Regions from separate parts of the Microbacterium sp. Y832 genome, predicted to be linked through region 1. Evidence: predicted binding sites of a transcription regulator. Region 1 holds the regulator's gene; each other region holds the start of a gene.

Region 1 (6,171 bases):
GGATCGAAGCGCAGACCCTGGCGAACCTCTATCTCGCGCTCGAGAACGATCTGCACATCATCCCCGTGCTCAACAAGATCGACCTGCCCGCCGCCGACCCTGAGAAGTTCGCCGCAGAGATCGCGGGACTGATCGGCGGCAGGCCCGAAGACGTCCTGCGCGTGAGCGGCAAGACCGGCATGGGCGTCGAGTCGCTCCTCGATCGCATCGTCGAGCAGATCCCACCGCCGCAGGGCAACGCCGACGCCCCGGCACGCGCCATGATCTTCGACTCCGTATACGACTCGTACCGCGGCGTCGTGACGTACGTCCGCATGATCGACGGCAAGCTCGAGCCGCGCGAGCGCATCCAGATGATGTCGACGCGTGCGACCCACGAGCTTCTCGAGATCGGCGTCTCGAGCCCCGAGCCGGTCCCTTCCAGGGGACTCGGCGTCGGCGAGGTCGGCTACCTGATCACGGGCGTGAAGGACGTGCGCCAGTCCAAGGTCGGTGACACGATCACCAACCTGCGCAAGCCCGCCACCGAGGCGCTTCCGGGCTACACCGATCCGAAGCCCATGGTCTTCTCGGGCGTCTACCCGATCGACGGCAGCGACTATGCAGAGCTGCGTGAAGCCCTCGACAAGCTCAAGCTCTCAGACGCGTCGCTGCAGTACGAGCCCGAGACCTCGGTCGCGCTGGGCTTCGGCTTCCGCTGCGGGTTCCTGGGTCTGCTGCACCTCGAGATCATCACCGAACGACTGTCGCGCGAGTTCGGCCTCGACCTCATCACCACCGCCCCGTCGGTTACCTACGAGGTCACGACCGACACGGGCGAAACGGTGACCGTGACCAACCCGAGCGAATACCCCGACGGCCGCGTGGCCGAGGTGACCGAGCCCGTCGTCAAGGTGGGCATCCTGCTGCCGAAGGACTACGTCGGAACCGTCATGGAGCTGTGCCAGGGCCGCCGCGGCACCCTGCTGGGCATGGACTACCTGAGCGAGGACCGCGTCGAACTGCGGTACAACATGCCGCTCGGCGAGATCGTGTTCGACTTCTTCGACCACCTCAAGAGCCGCACGCAGGGTTACGCGAGCCTCGACTACGAGCCGGCGGGCTCTCAGACCGCTGACCTCGTCAAGGTCGACATCCTGCTGCAGGGCGAGAAGGTCGACGCGTTCAGCTCGATCGTGCACCGCGACAAGGCCTACGCGTACGGCACCCTCATGACCGAACGGCTGCGCAAGCTCATTCCGCGTCAGCAGTTCGAGGTGCCGATCCAGGCCGCCATCGGCGCACGCATCATCGCCCGCGAGAACATCCGCGCGATCCGCAAGGATGTCCTTGCGAAGTGCTACGGCGGTGACATCAGCCGCAAGCGGAAGCTGCTCGAGAAGCAGAAAGAGGGCAAGAAGCGCATGAAGATGGTCGGCCGAGTCGAAGTCCCGCAAGAGGCGTTCATCGCCGCACTCTCGGGCGACACCGACGCGAAGACTTCGAAGTAGGCGGGTCTTCATGCGCCGCGGAACCTTTCGGGACGGAACCGTCGACTACGCCGCCGTCGGGGCCACGCAGGCTCCCGACCTCATGGGCTACCCACCCGAGCGCAGCATTCCGGCAGAGGAATCCTGGCGGATCGGCAGCGGCGAGGCGCGGTTTCACAGCGCGAGCGAAGCCCTGCTCTCGTGGGGCGCGCAGCGCGGCGCAGGACTTGCGCTGCGGGATGTGCGCCCGGCCGCCGGGCCGATGTACTCGGGCGTCGGCTTCGACGCCGAGGGCAACCCCATCGCGCCGAGCCGCACCGATGCCGAGCAGCGGTTCGACGCCGACGGCACGCCGTTCGTCTCCAGCGGCACCAGCGTGCGGGTGCACGGGCGCGTGAGAGGACTGAACGGCGACGCCGAACTGCGCGTCATCTTCGTCGTCGAAGAGCCCCGCCGCGTCGGCTTCGCGCTCGGCACAGTCGGCGGTTCGGTCGTGAGCGGCGAAGAGTCGTTCATGATCGACTGGCACGAGAACGACGAAGTGTGGTTCACGGTGCGCGCGTTCGATGCCCCCGTCTCCCCGCTGTACCGTCTGGTGCCCGCGCTGACACGGCGCCGCCGCCGTGAGCTGTTCACGCGCTACCTGCGTGCGATCTCGCCGCTGTACACGACGCCCGCCTGACGATGGGCTCCGCACTTCCGCTCGGCGATCCCGCTCCGCCCGACGGCCGCCTTCCGGCCGGCGCCGCCGTCGATCAGAGCACGCCCTTCGGCGTTTACCTGCACGTGCCCTTCTGCGTCGTGCGGTGCGGCTACTGCGATTTCAACACCTACACGTCGACCGAACTGCGCGGGGCGCGTCAGGACGAGTTCGCCGACACGCTGCTGCAGGAAGTGGCGCTGGCGCGGAACGTCCTGGCCGAGCACGGCGATCTGCGGCCCGCGGCGACCGTCTTCTTCGGCGGCGGGACCCCTACCCTGCTGCCGCCCGGCGACCTGGTGCGCATGCTCGCGGGCGTCCGCGACACGTTCGGCATCGCGGACGACGCCGAGATCACCGTCGAGGCCAATCCGGACACGGTGACAGATGCCGTCGCGGCTGAGCTCGCGGCATCCGGCGTCACGCGACTGTCGATCGGTATGCAGTCCGCGGTGCCGCACGTGCTCGCCGCGCTCGATCGCACGCACGAGCCGCGCAATGTCGCGACGGCGGTGGCCGCCGCCCGTCGCGCGGGCCTCGCCGTGAGCCTTGACCTCATCTACGGTGCACCGGGGGAGTCGCTCGATGACTGGCGGGCCTCGCTCGAGGCGGTCACGACGCTGCAGCCCGACCATGTCTCGGCGTACGCGCTCATCATTGAAGACGGCACGAAGCTCGCGCGTCAGATCCGTCGCGGCGAAGTACCCGCACCCGACGACGATCTGCAGGCCGACATGTACGAGTTCGCCGACAGAGTGCTCGCCGAGGCGGGATACGACTGGTACGAGATCTCGAACTGGTCGCGCTCGGCCGCCCAGCGCTCGCGCCACAACCTCGCCTACTGGTCGGGAACCGACTGGTGGGGCTTCGGCCCCGGCGCGCACAGCCACATCGCGGGAACCCGCTTCTGGAACGTCAAGCACCCCGCCGCCTACGCCCAGCGGCTCGCGTCGGGCCTTTCCCCCGCCGCCGGCCGCGAGACGCCGGATGCCGCCGCGCGGGCACTCGAGACCGTGCTGCTGCGCACACGCATCCGCGAGGGGATGCCCCTGGCCGACCTGCCGCCGTCGGCGCGCGCCGGCGTGGCGGGTCTCATCGCAGACGGGCTCATCGAGGGTGCCGCCGCGATCACCGGACGAATCGTGCTGACGCTGCGCGGCCGGCTGCTCGCTGACGCCGTCGTGCGCGCCCTCACGTCATGACGTCGAGTGGGCCGGGCGTCCGCTAGAATTGGCACTCTCTTGCGGTGAGTGCCAGCACGGACGTTTTCGAAGGAGTCGCAGTGGTCAGCGAACGAGGTCTGCAGGTTCTGCGGGCGATCGTGCAGGACTATGTCGACACCCATGAACCGGTCGGCAGCAAGTCCATCGTCGAACGGCATGCCTTCGGCGTGTCGGCTGCGACGATCCGCAACGACATGGCCCAACTCGAAGACGAAGAGCTGATCACGGCTCCGCACACGTCGTCCGGTCGCGTTCCGACCGACAAGGGCTACCGCGTCTTCGTGGACCACCTCGCAGAGCTCCGCCCGCTCAGCCTGGCACAGCGCTCGGCCATCTCGTCGTTCCTCGACGGTTCGAGCGACCTCGACGACGTGCTGTCCCGCTCGGTGCGCGCCCTGACACAGCTGACCGGTCAGGTCGCGATCGTCCAATACCCGTCGTTCGCGCGGGCGACCCTCACCCACGTCGAGCTGGTCCAAATCGGCGGCGGACGGATGCTCGTCGTCCTCGTCACCGACACGGGCCGCGTCTCGCAGCGGCTCGTCTACGTGGGAGACGAGTACGACGATGTCGAGCTCGGCGTCATCCGTGCCGAGATCGCCGCCCTCGTCGTCGGCCGCCCCGTCCGCGACGGGCTGCAGCGCCTCACCGATGACGACGCCGTGCGCGCGGCGAGCACGTCGTCGCGCGATACCGCGATCAGCGCCATCGCGCAGATCGTCGCCGAAGAACTCGACGGGTTCCGTCAGGACCGGCTCGTGATGGCGGGCTCGGCCAACCTCGCCCGGCGCGAGACCGACTTCCGCGGCAGCATCTACCCGCTGCTGCAGGCCATCGAGGAGCAGGTGACGCTGCTCACCCTGATGAGCGAGATGGTCGCCGACGAGCATGGGCTCGCGGCGAGCATCGGTCGTGAAAACGAAGCATTCGGGCTCACCGAGGCCTCGGTGCTCGCGAGTGACTACGACGCGACCGGATCCCGTGCGCGCGTGGGTCTGCTCGGTCCGACCCGCATGGACTACTCCAACAACCTCGCCGCGGTGCGGGCGGTCGCCCGCTACCTCACGCGACTACTCGAAGAAGACGAAGCCGCCCGCTGACGCGGTGACGGCATGACACGACCCCGCGGTGAGCCGCGGAGGGAAGGCGACAGTGGCTGACCACTACGAAGTCCTCGGCGTCGGACGCGACGCCACCACCGACGAGATCAAGAAGGCGTACCGCCGTCTCGCCCGGGAGCTGCACCCCGACGTCAATCCGGGCGAAGAGGCGTCTGAGCGCTTCAAAGAGGTGACGCACGCCTACGACGTGCTGAGCGACGCCGATCAGCGTGCACGCTACGACAGGGGCGGCGATACGCCGTTCGGTGGCGCCGGCGGATTCGGTGGCTTCGGCGACATCTTCGAGACGTTCTTCGGCGCCGCCGGGGGTGGGCGCTCCGGTCGCCCCCGCTCGCGGCGCGAGCGCGGGCAGGATGCCCTCGTGCGGGTCACACTCGAACTGAACGACGTCGTCTTCGGCGTGCACCGCGACATCGAGGTCGACACGGCGGTGCTGTGCGACACGTGCGAAGGGTCGTGCTGCCAGCCGGGCACGTCGCCCGTGACGTGCGACATCTGCCACGGTTCGGGAAATGTGCAGCGACAGGTGCGGAGCCTGCTCGGCAACGTCGTCACGACGCAGCCGTGCAACGTCTGCCAGGGCTACGGCACGACGATCCCTTACCCGTGCGCGACGTGCCAGGGCCAGGGGCGCGTGCGCTCTCGCCGCACCGTGTCGTTGGACATCCCGGCCGGCGTCGAGACCGGCCTGCGCCTGCAGCTGCCGGGCTCGGGCGAGGTCGGGCCGGCGGGCGGTCCGAACGGCGACCTCTACGTCGAGGTGAGCGTGACCCCGCACCCCGTGTTCAGTCGTGACGGCGATGATCTACTCGCGACGCTCGACGTGTCGATGCCCGATGCGATCCTCGGCACGACGACGACCATCGAGTCTCTTGACGGGCCGGTCGAGCTCGAGATCCGCCCCGGCGTGCAGGCCGGCGACGTGCTGACGATCAAGGGCCGCGGCATCACGCCGCTGCGCGGCACCCAGCGCGGCGATCTGCGCGTCGGCGTCCACGTGCTGACCCCGACCCGGCTGGACGGCAAGGAACGGGCGCTCATCGAGGAGTTCGCCAAGCGCACGAAGGCGCCCGGCCCCAAGCTCACCGAACACCACCAGGGGCTCTTCTCGAAGCTGCGGGACCGCTTCCGGAACGGGTGACCGATGCCACTGCACTTCCTGCTCGACGAGCCGACGGCGGCGCAGTCGGGTGACGAGATCACCCTGACGGGCGCCGAAGCCCACCATGCCGCGACCGTGCGGCGCGTGCGCGTCGGCGAAGAGGTCACGGTGGGCGACGGCCGCGGAGCCTGGCTCGCGGGGTCGTGCGTGTCGGTCGCGCCGCGCGAAGTCGTCGTGCGCGTCGACTCGCGTCGCGACGAGCCCCCGCCACGCCCACGCATCGTGCTCGTGCAGGCGCTCGCGAAGGGGGACCGCGACGAACTCGCCGTGCAGGCCGCGACCGAGCTCGGCGTCGACGCGATCGTGCCCTGGCAGGCCGCCCGCAGTGTGTCTCGATGGGGCGAGAAGGCCGAGAAGGGCCGCGCGCGGTGGGCCACCATCGTGCGCGAAGCCGCCAAGCAGGCCCATCGCCCGTGGGTTCCCGAGGTCGAACCGCTCACGACCACGAAGCAGCTGATCGGCCGCGCCGCGGCATCCGTCATGCTCGTGCTCGAGC
Region 2 (6,171 bases), on a different contig from region 1:
GCAGCACGGTTCCGATGCTGAGCGTGAGGTCACGCTCTTCCGACGTGTTGGGTGATTCGGTGCTGTCGCCACCCGTTCCTCCGCCGGCGCAGCCGGCGAGAACGAGTGCACTGGCACCGGCGAGCGCGATGCCGCCGAGAATGGCGGACTTGCGCGAGCGGGTGAAGACGCTCATGTTTCTCCTTGTTGTGGGTGACGGGGCTCGGCTCGGGTGCCGTCCCAATGGTCATAACCTAACGGCGCAATGGGCGCCGCAGTGTTGCCATTCGTTAACGATCTATAACGGAAGCGCGATCGGCTGCCGCAGGCCCCGGTATTCCGCGGATTCCGCCTCGCGTCGCGGGGTGCTGCCCCGGTCAGCGCACGCGCTGGCGCCGCGATCGGCGCACGTGCAGGACCGAATCCGCCATGAGCACGGCGAGCGCCACCCACACGAGCGCGAAACCGATCCATCGTTCGAGAGGCATCGGCTCACCGAGGATCCACGCCCCCGAGATGAACTGCAGGAAGGGGGTGATGAACTGCAGCAGTCCGATCACCGTGAGAGACGTGCGGCGCGTTCCTGCGGCGAAGAGCAGCAGCGGCACGGCCGTGACGATCCCCGCAAGACTCAGAAGCACGGTGTGTCCGGCGCCGTTCGCGCCGTAGGTGAGACCGGTCGTCGTCGCGACCACGATCAAGATGACCGTCGCGATCGGCATGAGCCACAAGGTCTCGAGCGTCAGTCCGCTGACGGCGTCGACCGCCGGACCGACCTTCTTCTTCACCAGGCCGTAGAGGCTGAACGATGCCGCGAGCGTCAGCGCGATCCACGGCACGGAACCGTATCCCACGATGATGACGACGACTGCCGCCCCGGCGATTCCGATCGCGACCCACTGCGTGATGCGCAGCCTCTCGTGCAGCACGAGCACCCCGAGCAGGACGGTGGCGATCGGGTTGATGAAGTAGCCGAGGCTCGTCTCGATCACGTGGCCCGACAGCGCCCCGATGATGAAGACCTGCCAGTTGACGTAGATGAACACGGCTGCGAGGGCGGTGAGCCCGAGCACCTTGGGCTGGCGGAACAGTCGCGCCAACCGCCCCCATGTGCGCGTCACCGACAGCAGCAGCACGCAGAAGATCAGCGACAGCACGATGCGCCAGGCGACGATCTCCCAGGGACCGGTCGGAACGAGCAAGACGAAGTACAGCGGCAGAAAGCCCCACCACAGGTACGCCGCGAAGCCGTAGATCCCACCGAGAAGGCGTTCACGCTCGGCCGCACTGCGTCGGACCGGGATCGGTACGCCGCCCGTGATGACGGCGGCTTCACCGAGGTCACCGCCCGTCACGTCAGCGGGCTCGGCGGCGGGCAGGTCTCGGGTCACCAGTCCACCCTAGGGCCGGCGGAACACCGCGACGGCCGGTGTGTGAGCGCGGCCCACAGCCCCGGCTCGGCACCGTCCGGAAAACGACGAAGGACTCGGATGCCGGAGCATCCGAGTCCTTCGTATCGCCTCAGTGAGGCGGGGTTCTCAGCGGACGACGACCGCGAGGACGTCGCGCGCCGACAGAACGAGCAGGTCGTCCCCGCCGAACTTGACCTCGGTGCCGCCGTACTTGCTGTAGATCACACGGTCGCCGACAGCGACGTCGAGCGGAATACGGTTGCCGTTGTCGTCGATACGGCCGGGGCCGACCGCCACGACCTCGCCCTCCTGGGGCTTCTCCTTGGCGGTGTCAGGGATGACCAGACCGCTGGACGTGGTCTGCTCGGCCTCGACCTGCTTGATGACGATGCGGTCCTCGAGCGGCTTGATGGAAACCGACACGGTCTACCTCTTCTTTCCTTGAGACTGAAGACTCGTTAGCACCCGCACAGCGAGAGTGCTAACGCAAGTCTAGGCAAAGCGCTAGCACTCGCGCAACGTGAGTGCCAGCTCGATGTCTCAGCCTAGGCTGGCGGGGTGAACACGGCTGAGCTCACCGCGCTGCTCACCCCCGAGGGGATGCGGCTGCTCGACGAGCTGCCCGCCGCGCACTCGACCGATGACGTCGCCCGCACCGTCACGCGCCTGCGCCGTGCCGGGCACGCCCCCGACCTCGTCTCGGCCGTCGTCTCGCAGGCGCGCCTGCGCGAGCGAGCGCGCGCCAAGTTCGGTGATCTCGCTGAGCGGATGCTGTTCACGCGGGCGGGCCTCGAGCAGGCGACGCGACTGCCCGTCGCGGTGCGCCATGCCGCTCGGTTCCGCGAGGCGGGTCTGACGCGGGTCGCCGATCTCGGCTGCGGCATCGGCGGGGACGCGCTCGGATTCGCGGGCCTGGGGCTGCGGGTGTCGGCGGTCGACGCGGATGAGATCACCGCCGCGATCGCCGCATACAACCTCGCACCGTTCGGCGACGACGTGACGGTCGCACACGGCACCGCCGAGACGTTCGATCTCGCCACGACGGATGCCGTGTGGCTCGACCCCGCGCGCCGGACAGCCGGCCGCACCGAGACGACCCGCACTCGGCCCGAGGACTGGTCGCCGTCTCTCGAGTGGGTCTTCGCGCTGGCCGAGCGAATGCCCGCCGGGGTCAAGCTCGGACCGGGGCTCGACCGCGACATGATCCCTGCCGGTGTCGAGGCTCAGTGGGTCAGCGCCGACGGATCGACGATCGAGCTGGTGCTGTGGTCGGGGGCGCTCGCGCGCCCCGGCATCCGTCGCTCCGCGCTCGTGATGCGCGGCGACGCGGCGCATGAGCTGACGGCCGGGGCCGATGCCGCCGATGAGCCGGCGCGGCCGCTCGGGGAGTACCTGCACGAGCCCGACGGAGCGGTCATCCGCGCGCGCCTGATCGGCGACGTCGCCCGTTCGCTGGATGCCGGCATGCTCGACGAGCACATCGCGTATCTCACCTCGGATTCACCACTCACCTCGCCCTTCGTCTCGACGTTCCGGGTGCGCGAAGAGCTGCCCGCCGATGTGCGCAAGCTCGGCGCGGCGCTGCGTGAACGCGGCATCGGCCGGCTCGAGATCAAGAAGCGCGGCGTCGACGTCGACCCGGCCGTGCTGCGTCGGTCGCTCAAGCTGCGCGGTGACGCCGCCGCAACGCTGTTCCTCACACGCATCGGCACCCGCCGCGTCGCCCTCCTCGCCGACCGGCTCTGAGCACTGCGCAGCAGCCGGGTCTGTGCCCGACACCCCGGCGCGGCCCGTGACGGAGGTCACGCAGGCGCGGTCAGGCGAAGAGGTTCAGCTGTCCGGCCGCCCACAGCAGCCACCCGGCGCTGTACACGATCGAGACCGAGCCCAGGACGATCGCCCAGACCGCCGTGGCACGACTCTCGACGGGGTTGCGCAGCGCGACGATGCCGAGGATGACGCCGACGAGCCCGACGGGGAAAGCCCAGCCCACCAGGAGTGAGCCGATGAGTCCCACGATCGCGAACCCGAGCGCCCAGCCCGCAAGCCCGCGCGATGCGGGCGGCGGCATGAGCCATTCCACCGTCGCTGCGGCGTAGTCCTCGCTGCCCGGCTCGGCCGGATGCAGCTCGGTCGTCACGTCGACGGGAGCGGTCGGCAGCCGCGAGAACCCGCCGCGGTGAGCACCGGGCAGGGGCACGGCGTCGACGGCGAGGTCGACGTCGGGTGACGCCGGCCCCACGGCGGGCGTGACCGGAACGGGCCGGCGGGCATCGGCGTCGGTCACGCGTCCTCCTCGGCAACCTGGATCTCGGTGACGGGCAGGGTCGAATCCGCACCGAAGGAGAGCGTCGACGGCGGGCGACCCGACATGATGAGCTCGGAAGCGAGGGCGGCGATCATGGCGCCATTATCAGTGCACAGCGACAGCGGTGGAATGCGCACCTGCACACCCGCGGCATCCGCCCTCTCGATCGCGACGTCGCGCAGTCGGCGATTGGCGATGACTCCCCCGCCCAGCAGAAGCCGCGGCACGCCGTGATCGGCGCATGCCGCGAGAGCCTTGGTGACCAGCACGTCGACGACCGCTTCGCGGAAGGATGCCGCGACATCGGCGACCGGAATGGGCTCCCCCGCCGCCTCGCGCTGTTCGATCCAGCGTGCGACCGCGGTCTTCAGCCCCGAGAACGAGAAGTCGTAGCGGTGGCGCGCCATGTCCGAGGCGCGCGACAGCCCGCGCGGGAACCGGATCGCGGTGGGGTCGCCCTCGGCGGCGGCACGGTCGATCTCGGGCCCACCGGGGTAGGGCAGCCCGAGAATGCGGGCGATCTTGTCGAAGGCCTCGCCCGCGGCGTCGTCCATGGTCTCGCCGAGGAGCTCGACGTCGCTCGTGAGATCGCGCACCAGCAGAAGCGAGGTGTGTCCGCCGCTGACGAGCAGGGCGACGGTCGGGTACTCGACCTCGTCACCCGTCAGAATGTCGGCGGCGATGTGCCCGACGAGGTGATTGACGGCGTAGAGAGGCGTGCCGAGCGAGACGGCGAGAGCCTTCGCTGCCCCGACGCCGACCATGAGCGCGCCCGCGAGCCCGGGCCCGCTCGTGACGGCGACGGCGTCGATCTCGTCCAGAGAGACGTGTGCGTCGGCAAGGGCCGCCTCGATCGAGGGCTGCAGGGCTTCGAGGTGCGCCCGAGCGGCCACTTCGGGCACCACGCCGCCGAAGCGGGCGTGCTCGTCCATCGAACTCGCGATCGTGTTGCTGAGCAGGGTGCGGCCGCGCACGATGCCGATTCCGGTCTCGTCGCAGCTCGTCTCGATGCCCAGCACGAGGGGTTCGCGGCGGTTCACGCGTGTGCTCCCGCATCGGCGGGTGCCGCTCCGTGCGCGGCCTGCCAGCCGGCGAGGGCGAGTCGCATCACGACGGCGTCGACGTCGTCGGGCTGGTAGTAGCGCGCACGTCGCCCCATCTCGAGGAACCCTTCTGAGACATACAGAGCCTGCGCGACCGGGTTGTCGGCGCGCACCTCGAGGAAGACGTCGCGGACGCCGCGTCGCACGGCTTCGTCGAGCAGCGCGCGCAGCAGCGCGCGGCCGCGGCCACGACCCCGGGCCTCCTGCGCGATCGTGATCGTCTGCACGTCGGCATCCCTGGCCCCGGCGATCGCCCGCAGCCCGGCATACCCCGAGACATGTCCCGCGGTCTCGTCGACGACGTAATAGCCGTGCGGCGAGGCGAGTTCCTCCTTCATCATGCCTTCGCTCCAGGCATCCGACGGGAACGAGGCACGCTCGAGCGCCATGATGGCAGTGAGGTCGCCGGCCGTCGCGCGTCGCAGACTCATGCGCCCACCCGCTTGCGGGCGGCGGGCGGGGTCACATCGGGCGCGCGCAGGTACAGCGCATCGTCGGGCCCGATCGTGCGGCCGGCGGTGAGCGCGCGCGCCGCAGCGAGACCGACCATCGCCCCCGAGACGGCAGCGACGTCGCGGCGCTCGGCCCCCATTTCGGCGAGCACGGCGTCGATCGCGTCGCGCGGGGTCAGAGCGGGCTCGGTCACTCGGATGGGCAGGCCGTCGTCGTCGAGCCCGTCGTACACGGTGTACGCGAACTCGCGGCGCCGCGCGTCGGTCACGACGGCGAAGCGCGGAAGCGCGGCGAACGGATCGGCGAGGAGGATCGCCAGCGCCGCGGCGTCATGACTCACGACGGGAACGACCGGCACGCCCCGACCCTGCGCGAAGGCCCGTGCCGCGGCGATACCGACGCGCAGCCCCGTGAAGGGCCCCGGCCCCATGCCCACGGCGACGTGGCTGATCTCGACGGACGCGGCAGCCCCGGTCTGGCCGAGGGGGCCGCGCTCGGCCGCGGCGAGCGCGGCGACGAGCAGGTCTCCGATCACCTCGGCGTGGCCGAGGGGATTCGGGCTGGCCAGATCCGCGCAGACGACGCCGTCGGATTCGACGACGGCGACGGCGGTGCCGAGCGAGGTGTCGATGCCGAGGATCACGCATCCAGGGTAAACCGCGAGACGGCGACCGCGCGCCGAGCCCGCGGCTGAACCCACAGCGAGGGTGGCGTTGCCGCCGGGTCACGGGGATGCCGCGCGGCGGGGAGCCTTAGAGACCGCCCCGGCCACCCGGGTCAGGGGCGCCGGAAGATCGTCACGCGGCGCGGGCTGTCATCGTCGAGAACGTCCTCTGCGACCCCGGCCACGGACGCGTTGCGCGGAGCCTCGAGCTGCGTGGCCGCCTCGCGGTCGAGCTCGACCTCCCACCACCGG
Region 3 (6,171 bases), on a different contig from region 1:
TGCGCGCCGCGAGCGCCGCGGCCTGTGTGGCCACGCACTCTCCCGACGCGTTCTTCGCCTACAACCACGCGCTGCTCTCGCAGCAGCCCGAACTCGATTCCGACGGGTTCTCCGACGTCGTCCTGGCGGACATCGCCCAGGCGAGCGGTGTCGATTCACCCAAGGTCGTGCGCAACTGCATCGAGGAGCAGTCCTTCGTCTCGTGGGCGAAAGAGGCCACCGAGCGCGCGCTGAGCGGACTGCCCGACACCGATGGCGTGTCCCTCACGGGAACCCCCATGGTGCTCGTCAACGGCGCTCCCTATGTCGGGGCGCTCGATGACCCCAAGGAGTTCGCACAGTTCGTGCTGACGATGGCAAGCCACGCCTACTACGAGGCGACCCCCACGCCGACCCCCACCGCGACGCCGTCCGAGTAGCCCTCGGCAGCCCGATAGAATGGGTGACTTCGCCGGCTTGGCGCAATTGGTAGCGCACCTAACTTGTAATTAGGGGGTTGCGGGTTCAAGTCCCGCAGCCGGCTCGTGACGGCTGACTCCCGTGGCGACGAAGGACGCTTGCCCGTCTGGATCGCCCTTCTGGGTGCTGCGATCATCGGCGCCCTGACCGCCGTGCAAGCACGCATCAACGGCGTGCTCGGCGTGCGCCTGGACGACGGCTTCGTCGCCGCCGCCGTGTCGTTCGGCTCCGGCCTGCTTCTGCTCATCGTGCTGTCGGCCGCGCTGCCCGTGGGGCGCCGCGGATTCCGCGCCCTCGCGGCGGGAGTGCGCGAGCGCAGGATCCCGTGGTGGATGCTGGCGGGCGGTGCAGCCGGAGCGCTCACGGTCGCGACGCAGGGCGTCGCGGTCGCCGTCATCGGCGTGGCGCTGTTCACAGTCGGCGTCGTCGCGGGGCAGGCCGTCAACGGGCTCGTGCTCGACCGGCTCGGCTACGGGCCGGCCGGCGTCGTCGCCGTGACCGTTCCGCGGCTTCTCGGGGGAGTGCTCGCGCTCACCGCGGTCGGCGTCTCGCTCGTGGGCGACGCCGTGCGCGGCATCCCGCTGTGGATGCTCGTCATGCCCTTCCTCGCGGGCGTCGGGATCGCGTGGCAGCAGGCGACGAACGGCCGACTGCGGCAGCGCGTGGGCACACCCCTCACCGCGACGCTCGTGAACTTCATCGGCGGAACGCTCATCCTCGTCGTCGCCGCCGCCGTGAGCGGTATCGTCTCGGGACCGCCGCGGGCCTTCCCGACCGAACCGTGGCTCTACCTCGGCGGTGCGCTCGGGGTCACGTACATCTTCCTGTCGGCGGCGCTCGTCGCCCAGACGGGCGTGCTGCTCCTCGGCCTCGGCACCGTCGTCGGACAGCTCGTGACCTCGGTCGCGCTGGACGCGCTGTGGCCGGCGGCCGAGGGCCCCGGCCCCCTGCAGGTGAGCATCATGGTGGGAATCGCCCTGGCGTCGGTCGTCGTCGCGGTCGCACCGTGGCGACGACGGCGTCCGCGGCACGAAGAGGGCTAGGACTTCTTCTTGCCCGCCGGCATCGGCGAGACGAAGGCTCGCGCGTCGATCTCGCGGCGGGGGCCCGCCTTCGCCGAGGGCTTGCCGCCGACGTACAGCCAGCCGAGCAGCTCTTCGCGCTTGCCGAGACCGTGCGCTTTCGCGACGGCCTTCGACCGGGTCAGCGGGCCGGTCCGCCATATGACACCCCAGCCCGCGTCGTCCAGAAGCAGGCTGAGCATGTGCGCGACGCCGGAGGCGACGGCCTCCTGCTCCCAGCGGGGCACCTTGTCGCTCTTGCGATAGCTCGCCACGACCGCGATGAGCAGCGGCGCCCGCAGCGGCTTCTGCGACGGCTCGGAGTCACCGGCAGCCTTCGCCAGGGCGGCACCCAGGCGCTCGCGGTCGGCTCCGCGCAGTTCGATCAGTCGCCACGGGCGCAGCGAGGAATGGTCGGCGACGCGCGCCGCCGCAGACACGAGCGTCAGCAGCTCTTCGTGCGTCGGAGCCTCATCGGTGACCTTCGACCACGAGCGCCGCGCGCGGACGGCATCGAGGGTCGGGCTCACGCTCCCGGAGACACCGCTCGGCGATGTGTCGTCGGCGGGGGGAGAAGCTGGGGCGGCCGTCACGCCTCACCCTCGGGTGCGAACGAGAGCGACAGCGAGTTCATGCAGTAGCGATCGCCCGTGGGCGTGCCGAAGCCGTCGGGGAACACATGGCCCAGGTGCGAGCCGCACGCGGCACATCGCACTTCGGTGCGCACCATGCCGTGGCTGGTGTCTTCGATCAGCTCGACCGCCTCGGGGCGGACCGATTCGTAGAAGCTCGGCCACCCGCAGTGCGAATCGAACTTCGTGCCGCTGCGGAACAGCTCGGCCCCGCACGCGGCGCACGCGTACAGTCCCGCGCGGCTCTCGTCGAGCAGTTCGCCCGTCCACGCCCGCTCGGTGCCCGCCTGGCGCAGCACCGCGTACTGCTCGGGCGTCAGCTCTTCGCGCCACTGCTCGTCGGTCTTGTTGATCTCGTACGTCATGTGGGTTCTCCTCGATGCTCTTGAACATTCAACCCCAGAGGGCACGCGCCTGTTCCGACATGACGGGCCGAGTCGCCGCGAGAATGAGGTCATGCATCCGGATGCCGCCGCCACCGTCGACCGTTACGCGCGGTTCGCCGCGGCCGAGGCTCGGGGTCGGTCGGCCCTGTACGAGGACTGGGCCGCCGGAGTGGCGCGCGACCCGGGCACGGCGGCGATCCTCGCGCGGATCCCCGCGACCCGTCGTCAGCCGCCGCTCGTGTTCGCCGTCACACGGATGCTCGGCGCACCCGAGCGGTCGTTCCCGGAGTGGGCGGCGTGGGTCGCCGACCATGCCGACGAGGTCGTGGCCGAGGCATCCGGTCGCAGCCTGCAGACCAACGAGCCGCTGCGCTGTGCCGCGCTGCTGCCCGCGCTCAGCATGATCGACGGCCCGATCGCGCTCGTCGAGGTGGGCGCGAGCGCGGGGCTGTGCCTCTACCCAGACCACTACTCGTACCGGTACGACGGGGGTCCGGATCTCGACCCGGCGACGGGGAAGTCGCCCGTCGTGCTCGCCTCGGCGGTGAGCGGTGAACCGCCGCTGCGGCTGCCTGAGATCGTGTGGCGTGCCGGCATCGACCTCGAGCCGAGGGATGCCGCAGACCCGGCCGACCGCCGGTTCCTCGCCGCCCTGGTCTGGCCGGGTGAGCACGGCCGGGCCGAGCGGATCACGGCGGCGCTGGACATCGTCGCGGCCGATCCGCCGCTGCTCGTGCGCGGCGATGCGACCGAGCCCGGTGTGCTCGAGGCGCTCGTGGCGCAGGCGCCGGCGGGAGCCCGCGTCGTCGTCACGACGCCCGGGGTGCTGCCGCACATTCCCCGTCGGGGCCGCGAGCGGCTCATCGAGACGATCCGCGGGCTTGACGCCTCGTGGGTCACGATCGACCCACCGGGTCTGCATGAGGCGTGGCATCCGCCGATCGATCCCGCGACGTGGAACGGGTTCGTGCTCGGCCTCGACGGGGTGGCACTGGCGGCAGTCGACCCACTCGGGCAGAGCGTGGAGTGGCGCGCGGGCGTGACGGGGTTCGCGCGTTAGCGTGAGGGCGTGCCCCTCAGTGACCGCGATCGCGCCATCCTCGCTTTCGAGGCGGAGTGGCGTCGGCACGCGGGCGCCAAAGAAGAGGCGATCCGTGCCGATCTCGGTCTCTCGCCCGCACGGTACTACCAGCTGCTCGGCCGCCTGCTCGGCACGGCCGAGGCGCAGGCCCACGATCCGATGCTCGTGAAGCGGCTGAGGCGTCTGCGCGACGCGCGTGAGCAGGCGAGGCTTCAGCGCGCGGACGGGTAGTCTCGGGGAGTGCCGAAATCGACCTTCCCGCGGGATCGCTTCGATGAGATCCCGGCAGAAGTGGGCCGAGTAGGCGCCCATCGCGCCGAGAACCCCCGCATGCGCGGCTGGGTCGTGCTGCTGTGGGCGACGCTCGCGACGATCGTGCTCATCACCGTCGGAATCTTCGGCACGCTTCTGGCATCCGGCCGCGTCGAACTCTTTCCCGCACCGGCGCCGACACCCGAGCCGACCGTGCAGGTCGAACCCGTCATCGACACGACGTACACCGTCAACGTGCTCAACGCGACGCCCGAAGAGGGCCTCGCGACCCAGCTGAAAGACGTCGTGGTCGCCGCGGGCTGGCCCGCCGACAACGTCCTGGCCAGCGGCGCCGGCAGTGACGACTTCGCCGTGACGACCGTCTTCTATCTCGACGCCGCCGACGAAGCAGCCGCGCTGGGCCTGGCAGACGTCATCGGCGGGGCCGAGATCGAGCAGAGCGAGGCGTATCAGCTCGGCGACCCTGACACCCGCCAGCTCACGATCGTCGTCGGTCTCGACCGCACGTCGACCCCTCCTGAGCCCGCGCCGACCGACTGACGGGCATGCGGCTTGCACTCGCATAGGTCGAGTGCCAGAATGAGCGTTAGCACTCCGTACGTTTGAGTGCTAATTCCGCAAGCCCACGTCCGGGAGGGACGAGACACACATGGCAAAGATCATCGCTTTCGACGAAGAGGCCCGTCGTGGCCTCGAGCGCGGCCTCAACACGCTGGCTGACGCCGTCAAGGTGACGCTCGGCCCGCGCGGTCGCAACGTCGTACTCGAGAAGAAGTGGGGCGCTCCCACGATCACGAACGACGGCGTCTCGATCGCCAAGGAGATCGAGCTCGACGACCCGTACGAGAAGATCGGCGCAGAGCTGGTCAAGGAGGTCGCGAAGAAGACCGACGACGTCGCCGGTGACGGCACGACGACGGCTACCGTCCTCGCTCAGGCACTCGTGCGTGAGGGCCTGCGCAACGTCGCAGCCGGCGCCGACCCCATCAGCCTCAAGAAGGGCATCGAGAAGGCCGTCGCGGCCATCTCCGACGAACTGCTCGCTTCGGCCAAGGAGGTCGAGACGAAGGAGGAGATCGCTGCCACCGCATCGATCTCGGCTGCTGACGAAGAAATCGGCGCACTGATCGCCGAGGCCATCGACAAGGTCGGCAAGGAAGGCGTCGTCACGGTCGAGGAGTCGCAGACCTTCGGCACCGAGCTCGAGCTCACCGAGGGCATGCGCTTCGACAAGGGCTACATCAACCCCTACTTCGTCACGGACCCCGACCGCCAGGAGGCGGTCTTCGAGGACCCGTACATCCTCATCGCGAACCAGAAGATCTCGAACATCAAGGATCTTCTCCCCATCGTCGACAAGGTGATCCAGGACGGCAAGGAGCTCGTCATCATCGCCGAGGACGTCGAGGGTGAAGCTCTCGCGACGCTCGTTCTCAACAAGATCCGCGGCATCTTCAAGTCGGTCGCCGTCAAGGCTCCCGGCTTCGGTGACCGCCGCAAGGCCCAGCTGCAGGACATCGCGATCCTCACGGGTGGACAGGTCATCACGGAAGAGGTCGGCCTCAAGCTCGAGAACGCGACGCTGGACCTGCTCGGCCGTGCCCGCAAGGTCATCGTCACGAAGGACGAGACGACGATCATCGAGGGTGTCGGCGATGCCGAGCAGATCGAAGGTCGCGTGACCCAGATCCGTCGCGAGATCGAGAACACCGACAGCGACTACGACCGCGAGAAGCTCCAGGAGCGTCTCGCCAAGCTCGCCGGCGGCGTTGCCGTCATCAAGGCGGGTGCAGCGACCGAGGTCGAGCTGAAGGAGCGCAAGCACCGCATCGAAGACGCCGTTCGCAACGCGAAGGCCGCCGTCGAAGAGGGCATCGTCGCCGGTGGTGGCGTCGCGCTCATCCAGGCCGGCAGGAAGGTCCTCGCGGGCCTGCAGCTCTCGGGTGACGAGGCGACCGGTGCGAACATCGTTCGCGTCGCGATCGAGGCGCCGCTCAAGCAGATCGCGCTGAACGCCGGTCTCGAGCCCGGTGTCGTCGCGAACAAGGTGTCCGAGCTTCCCCCGGGTCACGGCCTCAACGCCGCGACCGGCGAGTACGGCGACATGTTCGCACAGGGCATCATCGACCCGGCCAAGGTCACGCGCTCGGCGCTGCAGAACGCTGCGTCGATCGCTGGACTGTTCCTGACCACCGAGGTCGTCGTCGCCGACAAGCCCGAGAAGGCTTCGGCGATGCCCGCCGACCCGACGGGTGGCATGGACTTCTGATCCCTCGGAT

Evidence for each region. The regulator HrcA, encoded in region 1, represses chaperone genes, less so after heat shock. The targets are predictions, from matches to a motif close to TTNGCACTCGNNNNNNNCGAGTGCNAA.
Region 2: groES (co-chaperone GroES) is a predicted target of HrcA. The motif match lies at 1,896-1,922, and genes of this name have one in related genera.
Region 3: groL (chaperonin GroEL) is a predicted target of HrcA. The motif match lies at 4,479-4,505, and genes of this name have one in related genera.

The regions. Positions count from the first base shown of each region.
Region 1 covers NZ_JBYHFM010000003.1:401,523-407,693, reverse strand. Annotated here, with positions in the region: gene lepA (translation elongation factor 4) at 1-1,490, shown strand, start outside; gene AC25YV_RS07615 (DUF1990 domain-containing protein) at 1,501-2,151, shown strand; gene hemW (radical SAM family heme chaperone HemW) at 2,154-3,371, shown strand; gene hrcA (heat-inducible transcriptional repressor HrcA) at 3,452-4,492, shown strand; gene dnaJ (molecular chaperone DnaJ) at 4,545-5,654, shown strand; gene AC25YV_RS07595 (16S rRNA (uracil(1498)-N(3))-methyltransferase) at 5,658-6,171, shown strand, end outside.
Region 2 covers NZ_JBYHFM010000002.1:407,475-413,645, forward strand. Annotated here, with positions in the region: gene AC25YV_RS04760 (ABC transporter substrate-binding protein) at 1-175, opposite strand, end outside; gene rarD (EamA family transporter RarD) at 357-1,301, opposite strand; gene groES (co-chaperone GroES) at 1,518-1,814, opposite strand; gene AC25YV_RS04775 (class I SAM-dependent methyltransferase) at 1,950-3,137, shown strand; gene AC25YV_RS04780 (hypothetical protein) at 3,208-3,678, opposite strand; gene tsaD (tRNA (adenosine(37)-N6)-threonylcarbamoyltransferase complex transferase subunit TsaD) at 3,675-4,739, opposite strand; gene rimI (ribosomal protein S18-alanine N-acetyltransferase) at 4,736-5,233, opposite strand; gene tsaB (tRNA (adenosine(37)-N6)-threonylcarbamoyltransferase complex dimerization subunit type 1 TsaB) at 5,230-5,898, opposite strand; gene tsaE (tRNA (adenosine(37)-N6)-threonylcarbamoyltransferase complex ATPase subunit type 1 TsaE) at 6,033-6,171, opposite strand, start outside.
Region 3 covers NZ_JBYHFM010000002.1:37,603-43,773, reverse strand. Annotated here, with positions in the region: gene AC25YV_RS02930 (DsbA family protein) at 1-419, shown strand, start outside; tRNA gene AC25YV_RS02925 (tRNA-Thr) at 451-523, shown strand; gene AC25YV_RS02920 (DMT family transporter) at 558-1,502, shown strand; gene AC25YV_RS02915 (nitroreductase family protein) at 1,499-2,050, opposite strand; gene msrB (peptide-methionine (R)-S-oxide reductase MsrB) at 2,110-2,517, opposite strand; gene AC25YV_RS02905 (DUF2332 domain-containing protein) at 2,609-3,598, shown strand; gene AC25YV_RS02900 (DUF3263 domain-containing protein) at 3,608-3,850, shown strand; gene AC25YV_RS02895 (LytR C-terminal domain-containing protein) at 3,860-4,432, shown strand; gene groL (chaperonin GroEL) at 4,542-6,161, shown strand.